Regions from separate parts of the Geobacillus sp. 47C-IIb genome, predicted to be linked through region 2. Evidence: riboswitches for the same ligand, from Rfam matches in the RefSeq annotation. Region 2 holds a riboswitch; each other region holds the start of a gene.

Region 1 (2,198 bases), 1.6 Mb from region 2:
TAGAAGGGCGATCGGATAAACAAAAAGTGTCAGCCGTGCTGAACGAACCGGTCGTCATTATTTGTACGAACGGCACGATCAGTGATTCGCGCCTTGAGGAGCTGGCCGACGAGCTTGAGGGTCAGGACGTGTACGTGCTGGCAGACGCTGATGAAGCAGGAGAAAAGCTGCGCCGGCAATTTCGACGGATGTTTCCGGAAGCGGAACACATTTATATTGACCGGACGTACCGCGAAGTGGCCGCTGCTCCGCGTTGGCATTTAGCCCAAGTGTTGCTGCGCGCCCATTTTGACGTCCGCATCGACTCGTTAATGAAGGGAAGAGGCGAGTGAAACCGATTGAACGAACAGAGATACAACAGACAATCACTGAACAGCCGCTTATGGCTCTTTATTTGTACACCCCGCTGTGCGGCACGTGCCAGCTGGCGAAACGAATGTTGACGGTGGTGGAGGAGTTGTTTCCGGCGCTGCCGTTTTACGAAACAGACGTGAATTATATCCCGGAGCAAGCAGTCGTTTGGAAAATTGAAAGCGTTCCTTGCTTGCTTCTTTTTGTGGACGGAACGATGGTGGGCAAATGGTATGCGTTTCATTCCGTTCCGTACTTGTATGAGGAAATTCAAGCTCGGTTGCCGCGCTGACTACCTGCCTTTTTTTGACGCCATTTGACATATTTCTTTGGAAATGACAAAAATAGCGTTGGTTCGCCACAATGACTGTCGAGATTTTTGTAAAGGATTCCTCCCCCTCCGTATGGAAATAAAGGGAACAAAGGGAAATGGGGGGGATGGTCAATGGAAATGCATCAGTTAGTGGGACAGTTTATGGAACGGATGCAAACGTTGCGTCATTTGTTGCCGATTTTGCCGGATGAGCAGTTGTATGTTCGGTTTGAGAGTGAAGAAGGTGTTGCTTTGTTGGCGATCGGCAAGGAGCCGACTGCCCCAGAGATAGGAAATGACGAACGCCACACGTTAACGGTGCGCGGTTCAAAGAAAGCGCTTGAATCGCTGCTGAGCGGCGAGCTGAAGCTGCAGCAGCTCGTCCGGCTGCAAGAAGTGTCTGTGTCGGGAAGCTTTCGCCACATGTTGCTGCTTGAATCTCTCCTCCATTTGGCCAAGCCGTATCGTCATGTTGGGTAAAAAATTTTGTTGACACCGTTCGACATACAATGATACAATCACACTCGTAATCAATTGAATAGGCAAATGGTTGTGCTCTTATCAAGAGAGGTGGAGGGATGTGCCCAATGAAGCCCGGCAACCGTCAGCGAGTCTGCTGAAAAGGTGCCAATTCACACAAAGCGGCCTGCTTTGAGAGATAAGAGACGGAACGGTAGACAAATACCTTTCTGTTCTCTGCGGGCAGAAAGGTTTTCTTTTTGCGCTCTGTTGCCTTGGGAAGAAGGAAGGTGAAACGGTGATTCAACTTAAACAAGTGACAAAAATTTATCATGCGGCGAATGGATCGGTAACAGCTGTCGACAATGTGTCGCTCGATATTCGCGAAGGGGAAATTTTCGGGATTATCGGTTACAGCGGCGCGGGGAAAAGTTCGCTCATCCGGCTGTTAAACGGGCTGGAAAAGCCGACGAGCGGCCAGGTGGTCGTCGCCGGCCGCGATATGGCGCGCATTAAAGGACGGGAGCTGCGCAAGGCGCGCCAAGAAATCGGGATGATTTTCCAGCACTTCAACTTGCTTTGGTCGCGTACGGTGCGGGAAAATATTGCGTTTCCGCTCGAGATCGCCGGCGTTCCGAAAGAGGAACGGCAAAAGCGGGTTGATGAGCTCATCCAGCTTGTTGGGCTCGCCGGGCGGGAAGACGCGTATCCGTCGCAGTTAAGCGGCGGACAAAAACAGCGGGTCGGCATTGCTCGGGCGCTTGCCAACAACCCGAAAGTGTTGCTTTGCGATGAAGCAACATCGGCATTGGATCCACAAACGACGGATGCGATTTTGGACTTGCTTGTCGATATTAACAAGCGGCTCGGGCTGACGATCGTGCTGATTACGCACGAAATGCATGTGATCCGTAAAATTTGTGACCGCGTGGCGGTGATGGAAAGCGGCAAAATCGTCGAGCAAGGCGAAGTGTTGCACGTCTTCCGCAACCCGCAACAGCCGATTACGAAACGGTTCGTTCAACAACTGATCGAACCGGAGGAAACGGAAGAGGCGGTTTCCCATTTGTTCGGC
Region 2 (2,198 bases):
AATTGTTGCAACATATCGGAAACGATTGTTTCCGTCGCGCTTTTGCCTTCAAACTGAATTTTCACGATCGTCCCCGTATGCGTTTCCCGTAAATGTGCAGGCAAGTCAACATGCATGACGCTATGGACGAACGATCTCGTTAATTCTTCTTTCGGATGGGTAAACAGCTCATAAACGGTGCCGAGTTCAATCACTTTGCCGTTTTGCATGACGGCAACGCGGTCACATATATGTTTGACCACTTCCATTTCGTGAGTAATGAAGACGATCGTAATACCGAGCTCACGGTTAATTTTTTTCAGCAGTTCTAAAATCGATTTGGTCGTGCTCGGATCGAGCGCCGATGTGGCTTCATCGCATAACAGGACGGTCGGATTGTTAGCGAGTGCCCGGGCGATGCCGACGCGCTGTTTTTGCCCGCCACTCAGCTGCGCCGGATAGGCGTCCCGCTTGTCGGATAGACCGACCATGTCGAGCAGCTCATTGACCCGTTTTTCGATGTCCGGTTTCGGTTTTTTAGCTGCTTTTAAGGCGAAGGCGATATTTTCAAATACTGTTTTCGAGCTAACTAAAGAAAAGTGTTGGAAAATCATTCCGATTTTTTGGCGCACTTGCCGCAGTTCTTTGGCATCTAATGCTGTTACATCGATCCCATCGATGAGAATGCGGCCGGATGTGGGACGTTCTAGGGCGTTTAAGCAGCGCAGCAGCGTGCTTTTTCCAGCGCCGCTGTAGCCGATGATGCCAAAAATTTCACCATCGCGAATCGTAAGTGATACGTTGTCTACCGCAACGGTTTGTTTCTTTTTCGTTGTATACACCTTTGTAACGTTTTGAATATCGATCATGTCCATCCTCCTTGTGTTGATAGGTAGAATTTGGTAAACAAAAATGCCTCTTTCATTCGGAAAGAGGCATCGGTGGTATGTAAACTCCCGACTTATCTTTCAGAATGAAAGCCATTCTGCAGGAATTAGCACCGTTCCCTCAAGGGGAGGTTGCCGGACGTCATTGGGCCTGTTCCCTCAGTCACTCTTGATAAGCGGTTTGCTGTATGTAATTTTTATGAAATTCATGATAATGCGACAGCTATTTGTTGTCAATATGTATTTTCCATTCGGATTCTTCAGGAAACGTTTACATCGTTGCGCTTCTAGAGAAAATATTTGTGCTCGTCTTTCGCTTGGAAAAATTGTACACTAAACAATAGGGATGGAAATGGAAAGGGGAATGGGCAATGATTCCGATCGTAACGGCTGATGAAATGTACGCTATTGACCGAGAAGTGACCGAGCGGATCGGCATTCGTGATGACTCGTTGATGGAAAACGCTGGGCAGGCGCTGTTTCGGGTGTTGAAAGAGCGAATTCCACACACGGCTAGGGTGGCGGTGCTCGTCGGGACGGGCAATAACGGCGGCGACGGATTGGTCATTGCACGCATGTTGAAAAGTTATGGTTATGACGCCGATGTATGGCTCGTGCCGCCGCAAGAGAAGGTGAAAGGCGCGGCGCGCACGGCGCTTGAGGTGTACGAGCGGTCGGGGTATTCTTGGATAGCTTATGAGGGGAATGAACGAGCGTTTGCGGCACGCGTGCCACATTACGACGTCATCATTGACTCGCTCCTTGGCATTGGCATCAAAGGAGACGTGCGCCCGCCGTATAAAGAAATCATTGAGCAAGTGAACCGCACGTCCGCAACGGTATACGCGATCGATGTGCCAAGCGGGGTGCCGGCTGATGGAGGCGATGTCAGCACCGCCATTCGTGCTGATGTGACGCTTACCGTCCAATGTCCGAAGCTTGGGGCGTATACGTTTCCTGCGGCGGATTATTACGGAGAGATCGCTGTGGTCGATATCGGCATCCCGCCGCTAGCGGTGCAGGTGAAGACAGATGTCCGGTTTTTGTGGGAACATAGCGATGTGGTGCAGACAATGCCGAAGCGAAAACGGTCATCGCATAAAGGAACGCACGGTAAGCTGCTCATTGTCGGCGGATCTAAGGAGATGAGCGGGGCGGTAACGATGACAGCGAAAGCGGCACTTCGCAGCGGGGCCGGGCTTGTGACGATGGCCGTTCCGGAAACGGTGTACGAGGCAGTTGCCAGCTGTGTGCCGGAGGCGATGTACCGGTTATGGCCGGCAGAGGGAGGCGCATTTGCTGGCGTGGCTGATTGGGCCGGGCTTGATATTG
Region 3 (2,198 bases), 750 kb from region 2:
GGCGCTCATACCCTTCCAAGTTGACAAACCGGAGCGCTTCACTCACCTTTTGGCGAATGTCGGCTTCTTTCATCTTTTTTATGCGCAAGCCAAAGGCGACATTTTCAAATACGTCCAAATGCGGAAACAAAGCATAATCTTGAAACACTGTATTGACTTGCCGCTTGTTTGGTGGGACGTCATTCATCGGCTTCCCATGGAAATAAACGGTGCCATCAGTTGGCTCAATAAACCCGGCAATCAGCCGCAAAATCGTCGTCTTCCCGCATCCCGACGGCCCAAGTAATGTATAAAACTTTCCTCTCTCCATCTCAAAACTAACATCATCCAATACCGCTGTCCCATCATATTCTTTTGTCACATGGTCAAAGCGGATGATTTCTTGTCTGCTCACCTTTGCACCCCCTACCCTTTCCATTTCCATCATTCCTAATTAGAACATATGAATGACAAAAGGGCAATGGAAAAATCATGACGGGCATTAGTAAAAATCAATAAGGGAGAACAAAAGCAACAGAACCCCCCCTCAACTTGGAATGACGGGCTTCCCATGGTTCATATCGCCTTGAAAGCTTTGCGATTTCAACTAGCAAACTCCTCATCCCACTCTTCACCGATATTCCCGCCTTGCCAAGCAGAAAGAAGATTGATTCCGATGCCTGCACATCAATAAAGTCAAACATGATACCCCTCAACGCTAAGGCGACTGCGACAGCGAGCAACAGAAAATGAACAACCACTCCTAAGTGCTTTCGCCGAAGGAAGACAACTGTCAAAATAGCATTCAACATGACGAGCGAAAAAACAAAGATTCAGCGATCCTGCACTTCTTCCATAGACAGATGTTCATACATGTTAGCAACACCTTTCATTACGATGATCCTCCTCCAAACTCCCCTTCCCTTCGCCTCATTTTTTTCAATTTTCCCTCTTTACTGTATTGAACAATTTCAGAAAATGCGCTAAATTATAGAGTAATAGTCAGAACATTGCCCAACAACTGCATACAAACATTCTTATCAAGAGAGGGGGAGGGACTGGCCCGGTGAACCCTCAGCAACCTGGCCGCGGCCAAGGTGCTAAATCCAGACAGGCGGAAGCCTGGAAGATAAGAAGAAGCGAATGACAAGTCTTCTTCTTAGAAGGCTTTTTTCTTTTTATTTACGGAGAAACGGGGGGATCGGAACGTGGGATTGCTTGATGAGTTAAAACAACGCGTGTTGATCGCTGACGGGGCGATGGGGACGCTTCTATATTCCCATGGTATTGACCGTTGTTTTGAAGAATTGAATCTATCAAAACCAGAAGAAATCGTCCATATTCACGAGGCATATATCGCGGCGGGCGCTGATGTCATCCAGACGAATACATACGGCGCCAACTATGTAAAACTCGCCCGCTACGGCCTTGAGGACGAGGTGCCGTCCATCAACCGGGCGGCGGTGCGGCTCGCCAAGCAAGCGGCGAACGGGCGGACGCACGTACTCGGAACAATCGGCGGACTGCGCACATTGAACAAAAGCGCTGTGCCGCTTGAGGAAGTGAAGCGGACGTTCCGCGAGCAGCTGTTTGTCTTGCTTGCTGAGGGAGTGGACGGCGTGCTGCTTGAGACGTATTACGATTTAGAAGAGTTAGAGACGGTGCTCACCATCGCCCGCAAAGAGACAACCTTACCGATCATCGCCCACGTATCGCTTCATGAAGTTGGCGTCTTGCAAGACGGCACGCCGCTCGCTGATGCCCTCGCACGCTTAGAAGCGCTTGGCGCCGATGTTGTCGGGCTGAACTGTCGGCTCGGGCCTTACCATATGCTTCAGTCGCTGGAAGAAGTACCGCTGCCAACGCGCGCCTTTTTATCGGCGTACCCGAACGCGAGCCTCCCCGACTACCGCGACGGTCGGCTCGTCTATGAGACAAATGCCGAATATTTCGAGGAAACGGCTAAAGCGTTTCGTGACCAAGGGGTGCGCTTAATCGGCGGGTGCTGCGGCACGACGCCAAAACATATTGAAGCGATGGCTCGGGCGCTTCAAGATCGGAAACCCGTGACGAAAAAAACGGTAAAACGGCGTGCCGTGTCAGTATCAGTGCAAGCCGACAACCCGTCGGCAGTAACGCCGCTTCCAGAATTAGCCCGCACGCGCCGCTCGGTGATCGTTGAGCTCGACCCGCCAAAACAATTAGGTATTGACAAGTTT
Region 4 (2,198 bases), 640 kb from region 2:
AGTTTCCGCTGCGATACGGTGCAATTCTTTCGTCATCTCTTTCAATTGCCCCTCATTCGCTTCAAACGGATATTTTAACGTGATGTGCGGCGGAATAAGAGCGTAATGGCTGTCATACCGTTTTCGGTAAGAGTTGGCAAAATCTTGAATGCATTTTGATGGAAATAATACAATGCCGTACTTCATCCCGATTTCCCTCCTTAGATGGTTGTTTTTCTATGTGTTTACAGCGACAAAATAGCGGATACAGCTCTCGGTAAGTCAGGCTGCCAATACGTCCACGCATGACCGCCGGCAAACTCATGGTACGTATAGGCGAATTGTTTTTCCATAAACAAGTCTCGCGCCACCCGATTTGGTGTAATAAAGTCGCGCACATGGCCGTCCGTTGTTTTCACGGCTGTTTCTTCCGTGCCGACGGAATGGTAAATCGAAAGAAGTGACGGATCACGGAACGCGCGGATACGCGCCAGCACTGAGTCATCGATATAAGGGGACTGCATGGCGATGTTTCCAAATGTATGCGGATACAACAATCCAGCTAGCAACGAGATCGTTCCACCGAGCGAATCGCCGATCAGCGCCCGGCCTTTGCCCATTTGATAGGTCGGTAGCTCATGGTCCAAAAACGGAACGAGTTCATGAGCTAAAAAACGAATGTACGCTTCGTGTTTTTGCCCCGCTGGGTGATATTTCTCGTAGCGGTCGTTCACATTCCGATATGGGATGCCGACGACGATCGTCCGGTCGATCGTTCCTTCCTCCATGAGCGTTTCGATGACGCGTTTCACTTTTCCATACATAAAATAATCTTTGCCGTCTTGAGCGATTAGTAAAGAATATTTGTGAAGCGGAGAAAAATTGCTTGGCAAATAAACAAGTAGTTCGATTTTCTCTTGAAGTTCTCCGCTGTAAAGCGCATAATCACGCATTATTCCTGCTGCGATTGCCATGACCATCCTCCATGAAAACGGTAAGTTCACCTGTTATTGTAACATATTTGGGCGAAAAGATGTTAATGAAGGGCTCGAATTTTTCATCAATTTGCCGAACATTGCCAATGTCAAAAAAATGACTTGCAAAAACGGCCGGAATGCGTTACATTTTTTTATAAATTAACAAAATTGAATATACGTCCTATTCTTATCAAGAGAAGCGGAGGGAACTGGCCCTGTGAAGCTTCAGCAACCAGCCGGAAATCGGCCAGGTGCTAAATCCAGCGAATTGAGTATTCAATTCGGCAGATAAGAAGAAGCGTGACCATGGATATGGAAAAGTCTTCTTCTTAGAAGACTTTTTTATTTTCCTTTTTTTGGGTGATTGATCCGCTGACTTGTGAGTCGATCCGAAAACGAGGTGCTTGGCTGCCGAGACAAGCAGCGGTACGCTTCAGACACCCTATCCGTCGGAAGGGAATTTTTCGGCAGAAGGAGAGAGATGAGATGAAGAAACTGGAGACATTGTTGGCGCAAATTGGCAATCGGAGCGAAACGGTGACGGGGACGGTCAACCCGCCGGTTTATTTTTCCACCGCCTACCGCCATGCCGGCATTGGAGAGTCCACCGGGTTTGACTACATCCGCACCGGCAATCCGACGCGCAAAATCGTCGAAGAGGCGATCGCGAGGCTTGAAGGTGGTGACCAAGGCTATGCGTTCAGTTCCGGCATGGCCGCCATTCAGACAGTGCTCGCCTTGTTTGAGAGCGGAGACGAGTTTCTCGTATCGGCCGACCTTTACGGCGGCACGTACCGACTGTTTGAGCGCGGCTGGCGTAAATACGGCCTCGGATTTCATTACGTTGATTTTGCTGATTTGGATGCCGTGGAAGAAAAAATCACGGAACGGACGAAAGCAATCTTTTTGGAAACTCCAACAAACCCGCTTATGCATGAGACCGATATCCGCGCCGTCTCAGAGCTCGCTAGGCGGTATGGGCTTTTACTGATCGTTGACAACACGTTTTATACGCCAGTGCTTCAACGCCCGATCGAACAAGGGGCTGATATTGTCATCCATAGCGCCACGAAATATTTAGGCGGCCATAACGACGTCTTAGCTGGTCTAGTTGTTGCTAAGGGCGAAGAGCTCTGTCAGCGCTTGGCGGAGTACCATAACGCCATCGGCGCCGTTTTGTCGCCGTTTGATTCATGGCTGTTGATTCGCGGGATGAAAACGTTGGCGCTGCGGATGCGCCAG

The links. Region 2 has a riboswitch for S-adenosylmethionine ahead of IC804_RS17270 (methionine ABC transporter ATP-binding protein). Riboswitches for the same ligand answer to the same signal wherever they lie in the genome.
Region 1: linked by a shared signal. The riboswitch ahead of IC804_RS07195 (methionine ABC transporter ATP-binding protein) and the one ahead of IC804_RS17270 (methionine ABC transporter ATP-binding protein) in region 2 are both predicted to bind S-adenosylmethionine.
Region 3: linked by a shared signal. The riboswitch ahead of IC804_RS13575 (bifunctional homocysteine S-methyltransferase/methylenetetrahydrofolate reductase) and the one ahead of IC804_RS17270 (methionine ABC transporter ATP-binding protein) in region 2 are both predicted to bind S-adenosylmethionine.
Region 4: linked by a shared signal. The riboswitch ahead of IC804_RS14210 (methionine biosynthesis PLP-dependent protein) and the one ahead of IC804_RS17270 (methionine ABC transporter ATP-binding protein) in region 2 are both predicted to bind S-adenosylmethionine.

Annotation. Positions count from the first base shown of each region.
Region 1 covers NZ_CP061473.1:1,396,231-1,398,428, reverse strand. Annotated here, with positions in the region: gene IC804_RS07210 (ribonuclease M5) at 1-332, shown strand, start outside; gene IC804_RS07205 (thioredoxin family protein) at 383-643, shown strand; gene IC804_RS07200 (hypothetical protein) at 797-1,144, shown strand; SAM riboswitch class I at 1,220-1,329, shown strand; gene IC804_RS07195 (methionine ABC transporter ATP-binding protein) at 1,422-2,198, shown strand, end outside.
Region 2 covers NZ_CP061473.1:3,441,409-3,443,606, forward strand. Annotated here, with positions in the region: gene IC804_RS17270 (methionine ABC transporter ATP-binding protein) at 1-848, opposite strand, end outside; SAM riboswitch class I at 938-1,045, opposite strand; gene IC804_RS17275 (NAD(P)H-hydrate dehydratase) at 1,238-2,198, shown strand, end outside.
Region 3 covers NZ_CP061473.1:2,693,025-2,695,222, reverse strand. Annotated here, with positions in the region: gene IC804_RS13580 (ABC transporter ATP-binding protein) at 1-394, opposite strand, end outside; SAM riboswitch class I at 1,014-1,115, shown strand; gene IC804_RS13575 (bifunctional homocysteine S-methyltransferase/methylenetetrahydrofolate reductase) at 1,188-2,198, shown strand, end outside.
Region 4 covers NZ_CP061473.1:2,805,312-2,807,509, forward strand. Annotated here, with positions in the region: gene IC804_RS14200 (YjcG family protein) at 1-186, opposite strand, end outside; gene IC804_RS14205 (alpha/beta hydrolase) at 225-953, opposite strand; SAM riboswitch class I at 1,141-1,251, shown strand; gene IC804_RS14210 (methionine biosynthesis PLP-dependent protein) at 1,443-2,198, shown strand, end outside.